DNA from 2 places in the Asaia sp. SF2.1 genome. Region 2 is predicted to be linked to the other one. Evidence: predicted binding sites of a transcription regulator. Region 2 holds the regulator's gene; the other holds the start of a gene.

Region 1 (7,155 bases), on a different contig from region 2:
CCGATATACCGTGCCAGTCGGCAAGGCCGATTGTCTCAAAGCCGAGATGCGCGGCCTGGGCCATCATTTCCTCGGGCAGGCTTGCGCCCCGCAGGAAGGAGAAGGCCGAGAGCGTCCCCAGCTCGACGATTGGGGTCTGGGTCATGGCCGGTCCTTGTCCTCGATCCGGCGATGCGGGTGAGGGTGGCGGCTGCTATCGGGCGCACCCGGTGCGGGGCGACGCATGAGCACGAAGCCGCAGCGCAGCAGATGCGCGACCAGGCGCTCGGCGACCAGACGGGCCATGAACTCATCGGCATCATGGACACGCCGCCTGCCGTCATAGCGCAACCCATGCTGCAGGGCGTCGGCAAGCTCTTCGGGCCGGGCGTTCAGCAGGGGATCGACGGGCTGCGTCATCAGAACATTCCCTGCAGATGCCACTGGCCCGGACCGGTCCAGTCATGGACACCATCTCCCAGGCGATACAGCCACAGGCGCTGCCCTTTCTCCGTCTCGATCGTCCAGTAATCGCGCGTGATCCCGAACGCAGCCGGATCCTGCCACCAGGCGCCAGCAATTCGCTTCGGCCCCTCGGCACAGACGATACGATGCAGCGCATGGCCGAGCCGAAACTGACGCGGGGCTCCATCGGGGAGGAGGGCTGTTACCTCGATCGGGATAGCGCGATCGAGCAGAACGACCGGGCGGGGAGCAGTCTCCGGGTGGCACTCCCGGTCGACCGGTCCTTGCAGGCTGAGATGCCGTGATTTTTCAGGCCAGGCGGCGTCGATCCGATGCAGCCGCGCGAGGGAAATCAGCCCCGGCGCATTCGCCAGACGATCGAGCAGCGTTGCCGGCCAGGTGCTGTGCGTCTCGCCATAGCCGGGCAGGGCGGTTTCGTGCTGGCGGATGGGCGCAGATTGCACGATGACGAGCTGCACCGCCTCGATGCCAAACCCCGGCTCGATCTGCGGGATCTGGTCGCAGAGCAGGCGGATCAGACGGGCGGGATCGCAGGTGGCGTCGGATGTGCCCACACGCACCGCCTGGATCGTGTTATCGACACGCGTACACAAGAAATCGACGAGCCTTGCGCCTTCCCCGCGCTCGAGGAGCTGCGCACAGATCCCGGGCACGAGGGCCTCGATCACTGTTGCGATCGCTTCCGCCGTGCCGATCGGCTCGAACAGGGAGCGGGCGCATTGCACGCCGATACGTTCCTGCACGAATGACAGGGGCATGGGGCGCAGGCCGGCAGCCTGATCGAGGCAGTCGAGAAAGGCGCTCCCAAAACGCTTGGCCAGGGGCGCGCGTGGCAGGTCGAAGCAGGCTCCGATTGTCTCCAGGCCGAGGCGCTTGAGGCGCAGTGCCAGAGCCTCGTCGATCGGCAGGGATTTGCAGGGCAGGGCGCGCAGGGCTGCCTTATGCGCGCCAGGTGCAATGATTGCCGTCTGTCCCGATCGGGCGATCGCGCGAGAGGCGGCCGCATTATCGCTGATGCAGACAAAGGCGTTGTGTCCAAAACTGCGCAGATCGGCACAAAGCCGCTCGAGAAAGGCGGTTTCGCCTCCAAACAGATGAGTGCAGCCCGATAAATCGGCGAAAAGCCCATCTGGCGCGTCGGCGGCTACAAGCGGTGACATCCATAGACCCCAGGCGGTCAGGCGGGCGAGCGCCTCGCGGTCCTGTTCCCTGTCATGCGCAATGACGAGCAGATCCGGATCGAGCGCCCTCGCATGGGCGAGCGTCATGCCGGCCCCGATCCCGGCGCGGCAGGCGGATGCATCGACTGCCGTCACGACACGCCTGTTGCCCTCAGTGGCGTGCAGCACCAGCTTGCGTGAAGCCGGATAAAGCGCGCAGTTCTCGCGGCGTAGCTGCTCGGTCGAGAAGAAGGGCATCCAGAGAGCGAGGAATCGGCTCATGGTCGGGGCAATCGAGGATCCAGCGTCTGGGGAGCCCCGCACGCAGTTTCAGGAGGTCGGCCGACAGACGGCGCGGGCCGGGGAGAGGGAGCGCGAGACCGGGCAGAGGCAGCGGGCGCGACGGCTGGGCGGTGATCTGCCATCTGGTGGCGCAGGCACAGGCTTCGTGAGCGGCACCCACCCCCGCCTTGCTCTGGCGCAGGATGAATCCGGTAGCGCCCGTCGCCTCAGCGGCCAGGTTGAGCCGGCGCGCTTCGGTCAGGGTGAGCGCGCGATCGGTCTCGACAACCAGGATCATGGGCTCTGCGTGACGCAGGATATCCTCGGCAACCGGCAGAAGCCGATCGACAACGAGCTCGAGGCAGAAAAGGCGTCGCCGTGCGAGGCCGAGGGCATCCAGCCCTGCTCCGAAAAGCTGGGAGGGGCGTGTGGCGAGCCAGAAAACCGGGCGATCGCTGCGCGCCAGGCAAGGCAGAAGAAAGGCGAGCGTGCTGCCGCGATCGAGCGGGGAAGCGATCAAGAACTCATGCAGCGCGCCACCCGCCAGACCGCCATTGAGATGGTGGTCGATCGGGTCATAGCCTGTCTCCAGGCGTAGAGGGGTGTGGTCTGTATGGTCGCGTCGCTCGATCTGCCGGATGCGCCTGCGCAATGTGTCGAGTGCGGTGTTGTCCATGTGCTCCTCCTTTCGGGAAGGAACATAAGGAGAACAAGCGGGACAAAAGCAAGTGAATTCTGGTGACAGGGAGACTGTCCTGTGGATTTGTGGAGTGCCGCCAGGGCGGGCACGTGCGCCCTATGGACAGGCTTTTACCCTGCCCACAGCGCGCCCGACACACCACAACTCCACAGGATCATGAGCAGGAGGTTTTTCTCTTTTCTGATTTTTAAAAAAGGGCAGTGCGGTCTTATTAACCGAGTACCGCGCGAGGGAAACCAGGGCTGGGCCAGCTGAACACAAACCTGAGGGATTGATGTAACGTATCGGTTAGGTAATATTCGAGGCGCTGCAGGCAGGTTTTTTGACTCTTTTCCTGTCCTGCAGCTCATATCCTGAATTTGTTCTGCCGCGTGGGAGGATACAGGAAGACCCTATGAGGTCAGGTCGACATGCGAAAGATGCCCGAGCGCAATTACGCTCGTGAATGAAATGGAGTGATCGAAGAACCGCTGGTTGATGCACCTGGCTGGTGATTTCAGGCTTTTGTCGTTCTGACTGACGGCTTCCGGGGTGATTTTTGGTCTGCGTCTTGGGCAGATCGGGCTCTGTTGCCATCCGGGATGGCTACGTGGCGGCGTTTAACCTCTCGAGAAAGAGGAAGCGGCGCATGTTGTCGATCATGTCTCGTGGCGCATCATGTCTCTCGGGCTACGACAATGAACACATGGATTCTAACTGACAGGAACTGGTATTACATGCAAGGAGGCGCGTGACGAGCAAGGGAAGAGATAATCAAGTAGCGCATGATCTGGGAAACGTGGCTCGCCAGCCGATGGTACGAGATGCGCCCTGAATCCTGGAGAGCAATTAACTTCGAGGATGAAAGGTTTTGAATAAGATGCAGGCATTGAAATATCCGACGCTACAATGTCCACCCCCGCGATATCGAGACCGATCACTCCTGTGGCTTGGACTGCAAGATCGCAAATCTCCTTGTGCGCCCCATTCGTGCGGTCAATGGTAACTGCACCTCTACTAACACTACCCAGCCCGTTTAGAATAATGCGCTGGCCATTTAAGGGAACGGATTGTAGGAAGAAGCCTTGCCGGTTGAGATACGTGCGAAGGACGTCATCTAGATCTACCTTGGCCATTGGTCGCTCGCAACCGGTCCCTCGTTTGGCATCATTATTCAGCCGATCTATTAGAGTGGCGATATTACTAGAGCCATCGCCAACCACAAAGGCGGGATATTTCTCCACGATACCGACCACTACGCGATCAATCACCAGTAATCTATAATCTCGCCCGTAGTGGTAATTCTCGACCAGCACTGTCCGCGAGATTTTTCTGGCATGTGAAAATGCCTTTCTTATGTCTACCTCAGAATCAAGGTTAACTTCGACGGCTCTGCCGCTGGATCCCGAATTAGGTTTGATAACAACGGGCTTACCAATAATTTTCCATGCTGCGACTGCTTCATCAGAAGAGAGGACGCGCCGTGATTTTAATACCGGAAGCCCAGCAGCGGATAAAACGGTTTTCGTTGCGTGTTTATCATCAGACAACGCTACGGCGATATGCGATGTCTTGCTGGTAATAGTGCCAACAATAAACTCATGTTGGTGATTTTTACTGAGACGAAGTATCCTGCGGGCACCCGTGTCGGTCACACTGATGTCACGTCTCATAGCTTCCCGTATGATCGCCATAGTCCCGAGATTATCCCGAAATCGAGCGTATGGTATAAGCTCGGCGTCTAGGGAATGTTGCTGTTGATTTTCGGTAGTGTCGTTCATTGCGATATAGAACTGACATTTTGATGTGCTTGTATGCGCGGCTCAAGGTCGAATATGACATGAATCCGGTGGGAGTCACTCGGGTTGTCAGAGTGGTGAACCTGCTTGTTATCAAACCACCAAACTTCTCCTTCGAACATCCGAACTCTCTCATCCGCCGCTTGCATGCTGCTTCCAGACGGCGAACTAACGACTAGATGAAACCTGTCTCGGGTCGCATAATAGCTTCCGTTATCCACGTGAGGATATACTCTGCCACCGGGTGCTAATCGTACTATAATTGCCCGCGCCAGACGTTTGTCGCGTTGCTTGGCGAAATTGCTCAGCCAGTCCATGGTGGTCGGAAAATTGCGTGAGACATGTGTCTCTTTACTTAACTGAACGTCTTCGGTGGGGATTGTGGACGGTAGTTTACGCCTGTCGGCGGATCTTAAAAAAATACTTTCCGTTTCCCTCTGTACGGATATATTTTTTTGTCTGCGTATATTATCATACCATGCACTCTCGTTGCTTATCAACTCTTTATAAATAAACGAAATATCGATATCCTGCGAAATCTTTTTGAAAAATATCTTTCCGCGTTCTGATTTGTATCTCGCGCTGGAGACGCACGAAGAATTTTTCAGAAGCTTGGCAGAATTGTATCCTAGAATTGATGTTTCGGGTTTTTTGCATGTTTCCTGAGGTACGCGTCGATAACAGAATAGATGGTTCATAAAAGTAGTGGCATAGATATAATTCCCACACGGAGAGACGGATACTTTGTTTGTGACCGCGTCTGGCAGTTGGAATCTGCCGATTATCGAAAGGGAGCTTACTTCGATCTCATATATAGTTCCATTATTGCAACCTATGAAGACGCTGCGGTCATGGAGCACTGGAGAGCTGTAGACTCTGCCCCCCAAGTGTATTTTCTTTACGATAGCACGTTGAATCGTGTCGATTATATATAGGTACCCATCGCCGGATCCGCAGAATATTATGTTTTCCACAAATAGTGGCGTAGTATAACAGGCACCACCAGTAGGCCATTCGCCAATTTTTCGACCGTCTACTGTCGAGACAAGATAAATAGAGCAGTCAAATGATGCGAATGCCGCCAACTGGCGTTTCTCATTCACCGCCGGTGCACATTTGACTGAGCGTCGCGTAGCAAATCTCCACAAAATCACCCCAGTCAGTGCATCGAGACTTAAGACCTCGTGATCAGCGCTGCCCCAGACAACTGCATCTCCCTCTTCACAATATACAGCGGACCCGTGCTGTAATCGCCCGACTGGGACATGCCAGATTTTTGCGCCGCTATCGCAGTCGTAAGCACAGAGTGACCCGTGGAACGATGGATTCGTATATTCAATACCGAAGTAAACCAAGTTATGCGCCTCTACTACTAAAGGAGATGCGCCCACCCACTCACCCTCTTCACTTTCCCATAATACCTCGCCTGTCACCTTGCTTAGACAGTAGATATTTCCATTGTACGCGCCAAAGAATAGACGATCACCGTGGAGAGCCGGGGAAGACCATATGCCTTTTTTGGAGCGCTCCGTTCCAGGAGCGGTAAACTGCCAAATCAGCTTTCCGGTCTCAGCGCATAGTGCCTGCATCCTGCCACAGTCAGTGCCCCTGTATATGATGCCATCTCGAAGTAACGGCGCCGACTTTGGAACCATATGGTATGCATATCCAGAAATAGAAGTATTCCTCCAAACCATTTCATATTTGCGGGACTCAGATAATAGGTTTTCTTTCTCAATAGAAAGCTCAAAATCTGCTAGGTAAAAAAGGGACGACACTGTTATTCGATAATTTTTTCTCCAATCGATGCACCTTTTGGATTGAAAATCTATGATAACGAAGAGGTCAGTAACATTTCCCCCGTGGTTTTCTAATACGGAACGCGCCCATTCAGCACTTTTTGATGAGTTGACGGTATCATCAACTACCACGACGGGAAGATCGTTCAAATTACCCTCTATGATCTTACCTGTACCAGTTTGCTTGCGCGATTTTCGAACTATGACGCAATTTACCCCCTGACGAGCTACGGGAGCATACAACTGTAGCGCAGTCATCAAAGGTATTGCCGCCGTTTCCACGGCAGCTAACTGAAATGGCCGGGCTTTTCCGAAAAGGCGCCAGAATTCCGAAGCAATATTTCTAACTATTTCAGCGTTCAGAAAGACCGGCCTCAAGTCGAACATCCACGCAAATGTTCCTCCTCTCTTGCTGATAAGTCTTTGGCCGTCTTCCGAGTGTAAAAGGCCCGATTCACTGACCGCAACGCGAATGCTTTCGAGAGTCATCACTCATTACCTTTGTAGGAAGATTGTCTGGGTAGTAGACGCTTTCCTTGCTCCGCGCGTCTTCCTTCAGATCGGACACGTTATTTTGATATCCGGCCCGATAACAGCATTGCTGTAGCCGTCGCAGGAAAAAACGCAGAGTAGGTGCTATGATCTTTCACGAGGGCTTTTACACGTAATCGATTATGAGTGTCATTGCAGGTGCTTCTGTATCCACCCCAACGCCGCCAATACCGAACGGTAGGTCGCCAGCGAATACGACAAGCCGCCCTGGGCGCCTACGGATACTTACAAGTTCGCCTTGCCCATCCACAAAAATTAATTCTGCGCCTGCGGATGGCTCCCATCCAGAATTCAATAGCAAGGCTGCGGTCACTACCCGATCGGTTGGGAGATATCGCCGTCTAATCGCCTGAGCGGGCGAGGGAGTATTCGCCAGGATGAAGCCCGCGTTTAGCTTTTCATGCTTATTTGTGTATTCG
Region 2 (7,465 bases):
GGCTGGGCCGATGCTGGACAATCCCCGGCGGTGACCGAGGCGCTGGTCGAACAGGGGTTCAGCGACGCCGAACTGGCGAAGATATGGGGCGGCAATTTCCTGCGCGTTCTTGCGCAGGCTGAGCGGGTCTGAAGGCAACTTCGAACAAAACAGGATCGTTCTAGCCGAAGCAGCCCGGAAATTTGTCCACTTTCAGGGCAGTTCCGGGATTGACTCCCTGTATTTCCAACGTCTTGGCGCTGTTTCTTCGATCCGGATAGGCAAAATTGTTGATTTTCAACACCTTAGCATTAAATGCCCAAAAATTAGGCAAAGCGTCGCAAAGCGCGCCAAACTGCGCCCGTCATCAATTTGTCACGCGATGCCCCACAGACTTATCCACATGTTCCGTGGATGAACTTGTGCTCAGCCGTGGCAATGGTATCCTGTCATGAAGACCACGCAAACTGACCCCTCTGTCCACGACGATCAGGCTGTCGGTACTGCTGACCGGCCAGCGCGGAAGGAGGGTGCAGAGGCTATAAGAGAAGCACTGAAAACCATTCCGTTCACGCCCGGCGTCTATCGCATGCTGGGAGAGAAGGGCGAGGTGCTGTATGTTGGCAAGGCGCTAAGCCTCAAGAAACGTGTGTCGTCCTATCTCCGGCTCAATCAGTTGCCGGAGCGGCTACGTCGTATGGTGAGCCTTACACGATCGATGGAGATCGTGACGACGCGCACCGAGGCCGAGGCGCTGCTTCTTGAGGCCAACTACATCAAGAAGATGAAGCCACGCTTCAACATCCTCCTGCGCGATGACAAATCCTATCCCTGGATCATGCTGACCGAGGGGCATGAATTTCCGCAGATTACCAAGCAGCGTGGCCGCCCGGTCAAGAATGCCACCTATTGGGGCCCGTTTGCCTCAGCCTGGGCCGTCAACCAGACGCTGAACCTGATCCAGCGCAGTTTTCTGCTGCGTTCCTGCAGCGATGCCGTCTTATCGTCACGCACACGACCTTGCCTGCTGTTCCAGATCCGTCGGTGTTCCGCACCCTGCGTGGACAGGGTGACACCGGGGCAATATGCCGAGCTGGTGGATGAGACGAAACAGTTCCTCTCAGGCAAGAGCACGGATGTGCACAGGACGCTTGTCGAGGAGATGGAGAGAGCCTCTGAAGCGCTCGAATTTGAGCGTGCAGCGGCCATACGCGATCGTATCCGTGGGTTCTCCAGCATGCAGGAATCGGGGATTATCAACCCGGCCTCGATTGGCGATGCTGATATCATCGCGCTCTGGCAGGAGGCGGGACGGACCTGTATCCAAGTTTTCTTCATCCGTAATTCCCGTAACAATGGAAATCGGGCATTCTTCCCTGATCATGCGGAGGAGGAGAGTGCGGCAGATATTCTCGCAGCCTTCCTGCTGCAGTTCTATGACGACAAACCCCCGCCACCCCAGATCCTGCTCAACAGCGACCCTTCGGAGCTCGACCTTGTCTCAGAGGCACTGAGTCTCAAGCGCGGGCGCAAGGTGGAATTGCTTCAGCCACAGCGTGGCGAGAGGCGCGACGTGGTTCGTCACGCCGAAACCAATGCCCGCGAAGCACTCGAGCGGCGACTGGCAGAGAGCGCTGGTGTCAGCAAGCTGCTCAACGGTGTGGCGGGCGTCTTCGGGCTGGCAGAGCCGCCGAAGCGGATCGAGACCTATGATAACTCACACATCATGGGGCAGCATGCTTATGGTGTTATGGTCGTGGGCGGGCCGGAAGGGTTCGTCAAGCGCGCCTACCGCAAGTTTGCCATCAAGGGGCCAGTCACGCCGGGTGACGATTTTGGCATGATGCGTGAGGTGATGGAGCGGCGCTTTGGCCGACGTGATCCCGAATCACCGGAGGCCCGCCCGGAAGACTGGCCTGATCTCCTGCTGATCGATGGTGGGCTGGGGCAGTTCAATGCTGTCCGGGCCGTTCTGGAAGATCTGAATGTGCGCGATATTCCTATCGTGGCCATTGCCAAAGGGCCGGACCGCGATGCGGGGCGTGAGTGGTTCTTTCAGGAGAGGCGCGCGCCATTCCAGTTGCCGCCGAATGATCCGGTTCTTTACTACCTTCAGCGCCTGCGGGATGAAGCGCACCGCTTCGCCATCACAACGCACAGGGCAGGGCGTAGCAAGGCCATCAAGGTGTCGGAGCTCGATAGCGTGCCGGGTGTTGGTGCCGTGCGCAAACGCGCCCTTCTGACGCGGTTCGGCTCGGTGCGTGGCGTCCGTAGCGCCAGTCTGGAAGAGCTCGTGTCGGTATCGGGAATCAATTCAGAGACTGCCCGCACGATTTACGAGTTTTTTCACCCGCAATGATGCGCGAGAAGCTATGAAGAACCACCATGAGCGTCCTATCATGGTGCGTAATTTCATCTCCATGTGTTTTCTGACTTGAAGGCAGCTCCGGGAAAGATTCATGCTGACAGATCTGCCCAATATCCTGACCCTGCTGCGTATCGCGTCGATCCCGGTGCTGATCGCCCTGATTGCGTTCAATAATGCTTGGACGGACGGGATTGCCTGCGTGCTGTATATCGCGGCTTGCATCACCGACTACTTGGACGGGATGCTGGCGCGTCGCTGGAAACAGGGGTCGGAACTGGGTCGCATGATGGACCCGATTGCGGACAAGCTGCTCGTGGGGGCCCTGCTGCTCGCTCTGGCGGGGTATGGCAGGCTGGTGGACGGTGCCTTGTTTGCAGCGATTATCATTCTAGTGCGGGAGATCATGGTAAGTGGTCTGCGCGAATTCATGGCCAGTCAGCGCGCAACACTCCCTTCGACCCGCCTCGCGAAGTGGAAAACAGGCATCCAGATGGTCGCGATCGGCTGCCTGCTGGCTGGGGACGTCATGCCTCGACAGATCGGGCTCGGTGCGATTTCCTTTACTCATCTTGGTGCAGTGATGCTCTGGGTTTCGGTGGTACCGACGGTGATGAGTGGGTGGGGCTATCTGGTAACCGGTCTCGCAAAAATGCTTGGAACCGGCACAAACGGTTCTTCAGCCAAACTCACGCACTAGTATTGTGCGCTATACATGTTCTGTATCTGGCATTGTCGTCAGGGGCGTCTTAAAAGGGGCGCAAAGACATCCCTGGAGTAGATGATGAGAAAGGCCGCTCTTTTAGCGATCCCAGTTTTGTTGAGTGGCTGTTCCGGTCTCGGGAAATCCCTCCATGACACGGCCACCTTGCCGGGTGCCAATCCAAACATGCCGGAGGGCATTTCGGAGAATATGGAGAAGGTGCGCGGGCACGCCTACATGGCGATGCCGCTACTGCCCGAAAACGGAAATGTCTGGCCCGGTGCTCCGCAACCCTTGCCTACCTTGCGCGACGTCGAGGCCTCGCCTAACGGCCTGCGGGATGCTCTGGCAGACACCAACAGCTACTTCGGCTCCATGACGAAAAGCCATGGTGCGAGTAATGGGAGCAGCATCCAGCTCGGTGACGGAGGCACCATCGAGATGGGTGAACATGATGGCGTCGTGAATGGCGTTCGCTCTGCGTCTCGCCCGTCGCTCTCTTCCTCGGTTGAGGATAATGCTCACAAATATCTTGCTCCGAGCCATAGCGGCACCATCGTGATCCCGAATGGTGACGGAACAAGCACGCTAATATCGCCGGATGGCTCTGTGCGCGTCACTAAGGATAAGGCGGCTCACTGACCGGACAATCGGCCTGACCCTGGGTGATCTCCAGGTAAGAAACAGGGCAGGTCGAGTGAGGGTTGCCACATGCTGGATTTATGGCCTGTAGAGTGCGCCCCGGTCGGCAACAATTGCGAACTCCCGGCATAGTTCAGCGCGGCTCAGAGAGTGATCAGACAACTCAACGACTGGGGCGGGCCATAAACCTGCTGCGTCAATCACAGGGCGATACGGCGACATCGGACCACTCGCAAAGATCAGAAATTGCCTCTCCATTCAGTATTACTTCGGGTTGGCCATGATGCTGGGAAGGGCCGAGTCTTCGCGGCGGCATGCGGTAGGGGTGCCAGACGGATGGTTCGGCCCAATAAGCTCGGAAGCTCCTCGCGAGAGTCCCTTCCTGCGATCAGAAGTAATTCGGCGGAATAGATGGGTGAGACGTTGTTTTTTTGCTGGGTAACGTCTGGTAAAATACTCGGACCCTGATGGGCTAAGGCTACTGACTATCAAAAGAAGTACGCCTCCGCCTGACGGTGACACACTGAACTTCATCCACTGTGGCGAAAGGCTGCGCTGGCGCTTGGTGCTAACAAAGCGCTCCATGGCGCAGCGAAAGATTGCGACGAACCCGTTAAGTTGCCGCACCTACGTTATTGCGAGAGGCCTTGCCGCCATATCCTGCTTAGTTTCCGCGCACCTGGCCACGCTCAAAGCTTTACTTCAGCAGGAGGGCAGAGATCTCTGCATCGAAGTTCCTCCACCCCGACACCGGTGCGCGCCCCGCGTTGCCCCACGAGGCCTGACGCGACCCTGGCCCTTCAGCAAATGCACGCCTCCTGAGCCCGCAAGACTTCATGATTACCCGCCATATCTCTGTTCGAAGTCTGGAGCGATGTACACTTATCCTGGACCGAAGCCCTTTCTTGTCAGGGTCGGAAGGCAGACATCGCTAAGGGGCCGGGCGGTTATGAGAACGGTCAGTTGTACTGACGGTAAAGCCCGATCAGTACGCCCTGGATGCGGACACGGCTTTGCGGGAATATCTGCGTCTCATAGGCGGAATTGGCAGGCTCCAGAGCAATCGACTGGCCCTTCTGGCGCAGGCGTTTGAGTGTCACCTCCTGACTATCCACCAGCGCCACAACGATCTTGCCGTTCTCCGCCGTCTCGGCCTGGCGAATGATGACGATATCACCGTCGAGGATGCCAGCCTCGATCATCGAATCACCTGACACATGCAGGGCGTAATGCTGCCCGTTAGTGAGTTGCGCCGCGGGGATATCAATCTGCTCTCCCTGATCGCGGAATGCCTCGATTGGCAAGCCGGCGGCGATACGGCCATAGAGCGGCACACCCACGACAGAACTCTGCGAGTCAGCCAAGCTGGAGGCCAGCGGCTTCGCCTGACTGTGAGCAAGGCGGGGAAAAGGACCAGATTCTACGAGAGTATCACTCGTCACGGCCGTCACAGGCTGCGCCTCAGTGACAGGCAGACGCAGTATTTCAAGCGCACGGGCCCGGTGATGATGGCGCCGCAGGAATCCACGCTCCTCAAGTGCTGAAATCAGCCGGTGAATGCCGGATTTGGATCGGAGTTCGAGCGCCTCCTTCATTTCGTCAAAAGAAGGCGAAAATCCTGTCCGCTTCAGATAGCCGTCGATATAAAGCAGGAGCTGGTGTTGCTTGCGTGTCAGCATGGGGTCCCTCTCTCCGTGGCGGGGGCGGCACTCGACCGTAACTGCCCGGAATCACAATGTTCTTATTAAGTTCTTGGTTCGATCACTTCAAGATTTTTTCCCCGGAACATCAAAAATTATCCACCGTTCGAGCGGAAACACTTGACCCGCAGGCGTAATAGAAGCATTTATGCGCCCAGCTTGAAAACGCTGCCGTTCATGTCGCGCGCAGCGACAGATCAGTTTGCGAGGACCCAATGGCCAAGACCAACGTCATCCAGATCCGTCTCGTTTCGACCGCGGATACCGGATATTTCTACGTCACCAAGAAGAACGCCCGCTCGGCGACCGGCAAGATGGAAGTGCGCAAGTACGACCCCGTCGTCCGCAAGCATGTTGCGTTCCGCGAAGCCAAGATCAAGTAAGATCGGCTGACGCTCACGGAAAAGAAAAGCGGCCTTCGGGCCGCTTTTTTTGTGCCTGCTCGCTGTCGATCGGGGAGAGGGGCGGTGCAGGTTTCATGCGAGGCCGTGACTCACCCAGTCGACGCCTGTTCCGGCTTGATGACCGGTATCCAAAAAGGGAAGTTGGGGAGCACCCTTTTACGAGCAAGGTTGCCGATGCATATTTCGGCAACGATACGGTAGAAGTGCATGCAGGTCGTTGGGTAAGGCCGCCGTGTTTGATACGGGCACGTGGGCGTTCGTTGAGCCGAGATGCACGGTCATTCCAGCCCGAGGGCGAGAGCATGACAGGACCTGCGCTGTTCGGCGTGTTGTCACGAACGACCCGGCAGAAGAAACCCGTATGTGGTGGCTTTCAGTAAAGCTTTTCGTGCGGGCCATACGGAATGACCGTATCGCCATTGCGGGCCAGATTCAGCATGGCGCGTGAGCGCTCATCCAGCATATCGGCGTCCAGGGCGCGCTCGTTCAGGCTGCCGATACGACGCTTCCAGACGGCTTGTTCAGCGTCCGCATCTTTCTGGGCCTGAAGCGCCTGATCCATCAGATTGAGCTGCTGGTGATAGGCCTTGATTCCGTGGTCGCCCTGAAGCGCGTTCCAGCCGAAATAGGCTGTGAGACCGAGAAACAGAGCCGGAGGGACAACGGCACGTACAAAACGACGGATAGCACGAACGATCTGCACGGGAACTCCATCAATCCAGTCACAACCAGCCTGAGCTAGACTAGCCTCAGCTTGCGATCGCTGACAATCGTGTAAACGCAATGAGGGAGAGAATGACTCTCTCCCCCATGCTTGCGTAGTGCAAAAAGGCTCAGGCGCGTGGGAGGATCGAGCGGCCTGCGTAACGGGCGGCGGTTGCCAGCTCGTTTTCAATGCGGATCAGCTGATTGTACTTTGCCGTGCGATCCGAGCGGGACAGCGAGCCCGTCTTGATCTGACCGCAATTAGTCGCCACGGCGAGATCAGCGATGATCGAATCTTCAGTCTCACCCGAGCGATGGCTCATGACGCACTTGTAGCCGGCGCGATGCGCGGTTTCCATGGCGCGGAGCGTTTCGGTCAGCGTGCCGATCTGGTTGACCTTAACCAACAGGGCATTGGCCGTGTTGCTCTCGATGCCACGCACCAGACGCTCGGTGTTGGTCACGAACAGGTCGTCCCCGACGAGCTGCAGCTTGTGGCCAAGCTTGGCGGTCAGCTCTGCCCAGCCTTCCCAGTCGTCTTCTGCAAGGCCGTCTTCGATCGAGACGATCGGGTAACGTGCTGCGAGATCGGCCAGGTAGTCGATCATGCCCGAAGAGTCGAGATCGCGGCCTTCACCGTCCATCTTGTAGCGGCCATCGCGATAGAATTCGGTGGCAGCACAATCAAGCGCGAAGGTAACGTCTTCACCGAGGCGGTAACCAGCACCTTCGACCGACTTCGAGATGAAGCCAAGCGCTTCGTCTGCCGACTTCAGACCCGGAGCAAAGCCGCCTTCATCACCGACATTGGTGTTGTGGCCCGCTGCATGCAGGTTCTTCTTCAGGTGCGCGAAGATTTCCGATCCCATACGCACGGCGTCCATGATCGTCGGTGCGCCGACCGGCTGGATCATGAATTCCTGGATGTCGATGGGGTTATCGGCATGCTGACCACCATTGACGATGT

Evidence for each region. Region 2 encodes LexA, which represses DNA repair genes until DNA is damaged. Its sites were predicted from a motif close to TGTTCTANNTANGTTC; they were not measured.
Region 1: the regulator LexA is predicted to act here: its motif matches at 2,604-2,619, upstream of P792_RS24760 (ImuA family protein).

Annotation. Positions count from the first base shown of each region.
Region 1 is NZ_AYXS01000006.1:44,872-52,026, reverse strand. It holds partial or broken gene P792_RS36490 (PHP domain-containing protein) at 1-145, opposite strand, end outside; gene P792_RS24770 (hypothetical protein) at 142-399, opposite strand; gene P792_RS24765 (DNA polymerase Y family protein) at 399-1,907, opposite strand; gene P792_RS24760 (ImuA family protein) at 1,798-2,583, opposite strand; gene P792_RS36970 (acetate--CoA ligase family protein) at 3,300-4,259, opposite strand; gene P792_RS36485 (PQQ-binding-like beta-propeller repeat protein) at 4,364-6,673, opposite strand.
Region 2 is NZ_AYXS01000001.1:273,339-280,803, reverse strand. It holds gene P792_RS0117640 (dipeptidase) at 1-132, shown strand, start outside; gene uvrC (excinuclease ABC subunit UvrC) at 431-2,338, shown strand; gene pgsA (CDP-diacylglycerol--glycerol-3-phosphate 3-phosphatidyltransferase) at 2,439-3,044, shown strand; gene P792_RS21880 (hypothetical protein) at 3,165-3,689, shown strand; gene lexA (transcriptional repressor LexA) at 4,649-5,368, opposite strand; gene rpmG (50S ribosomal protein L33) at 5,605-5,772, shown strand; gene P792_RS21870 (septum formation initiator family protein) at 6,167-6,496, opposite strand; gene eno (phosphopyruvate hydratase) at 6,627-7,465, opposite strand, start outside.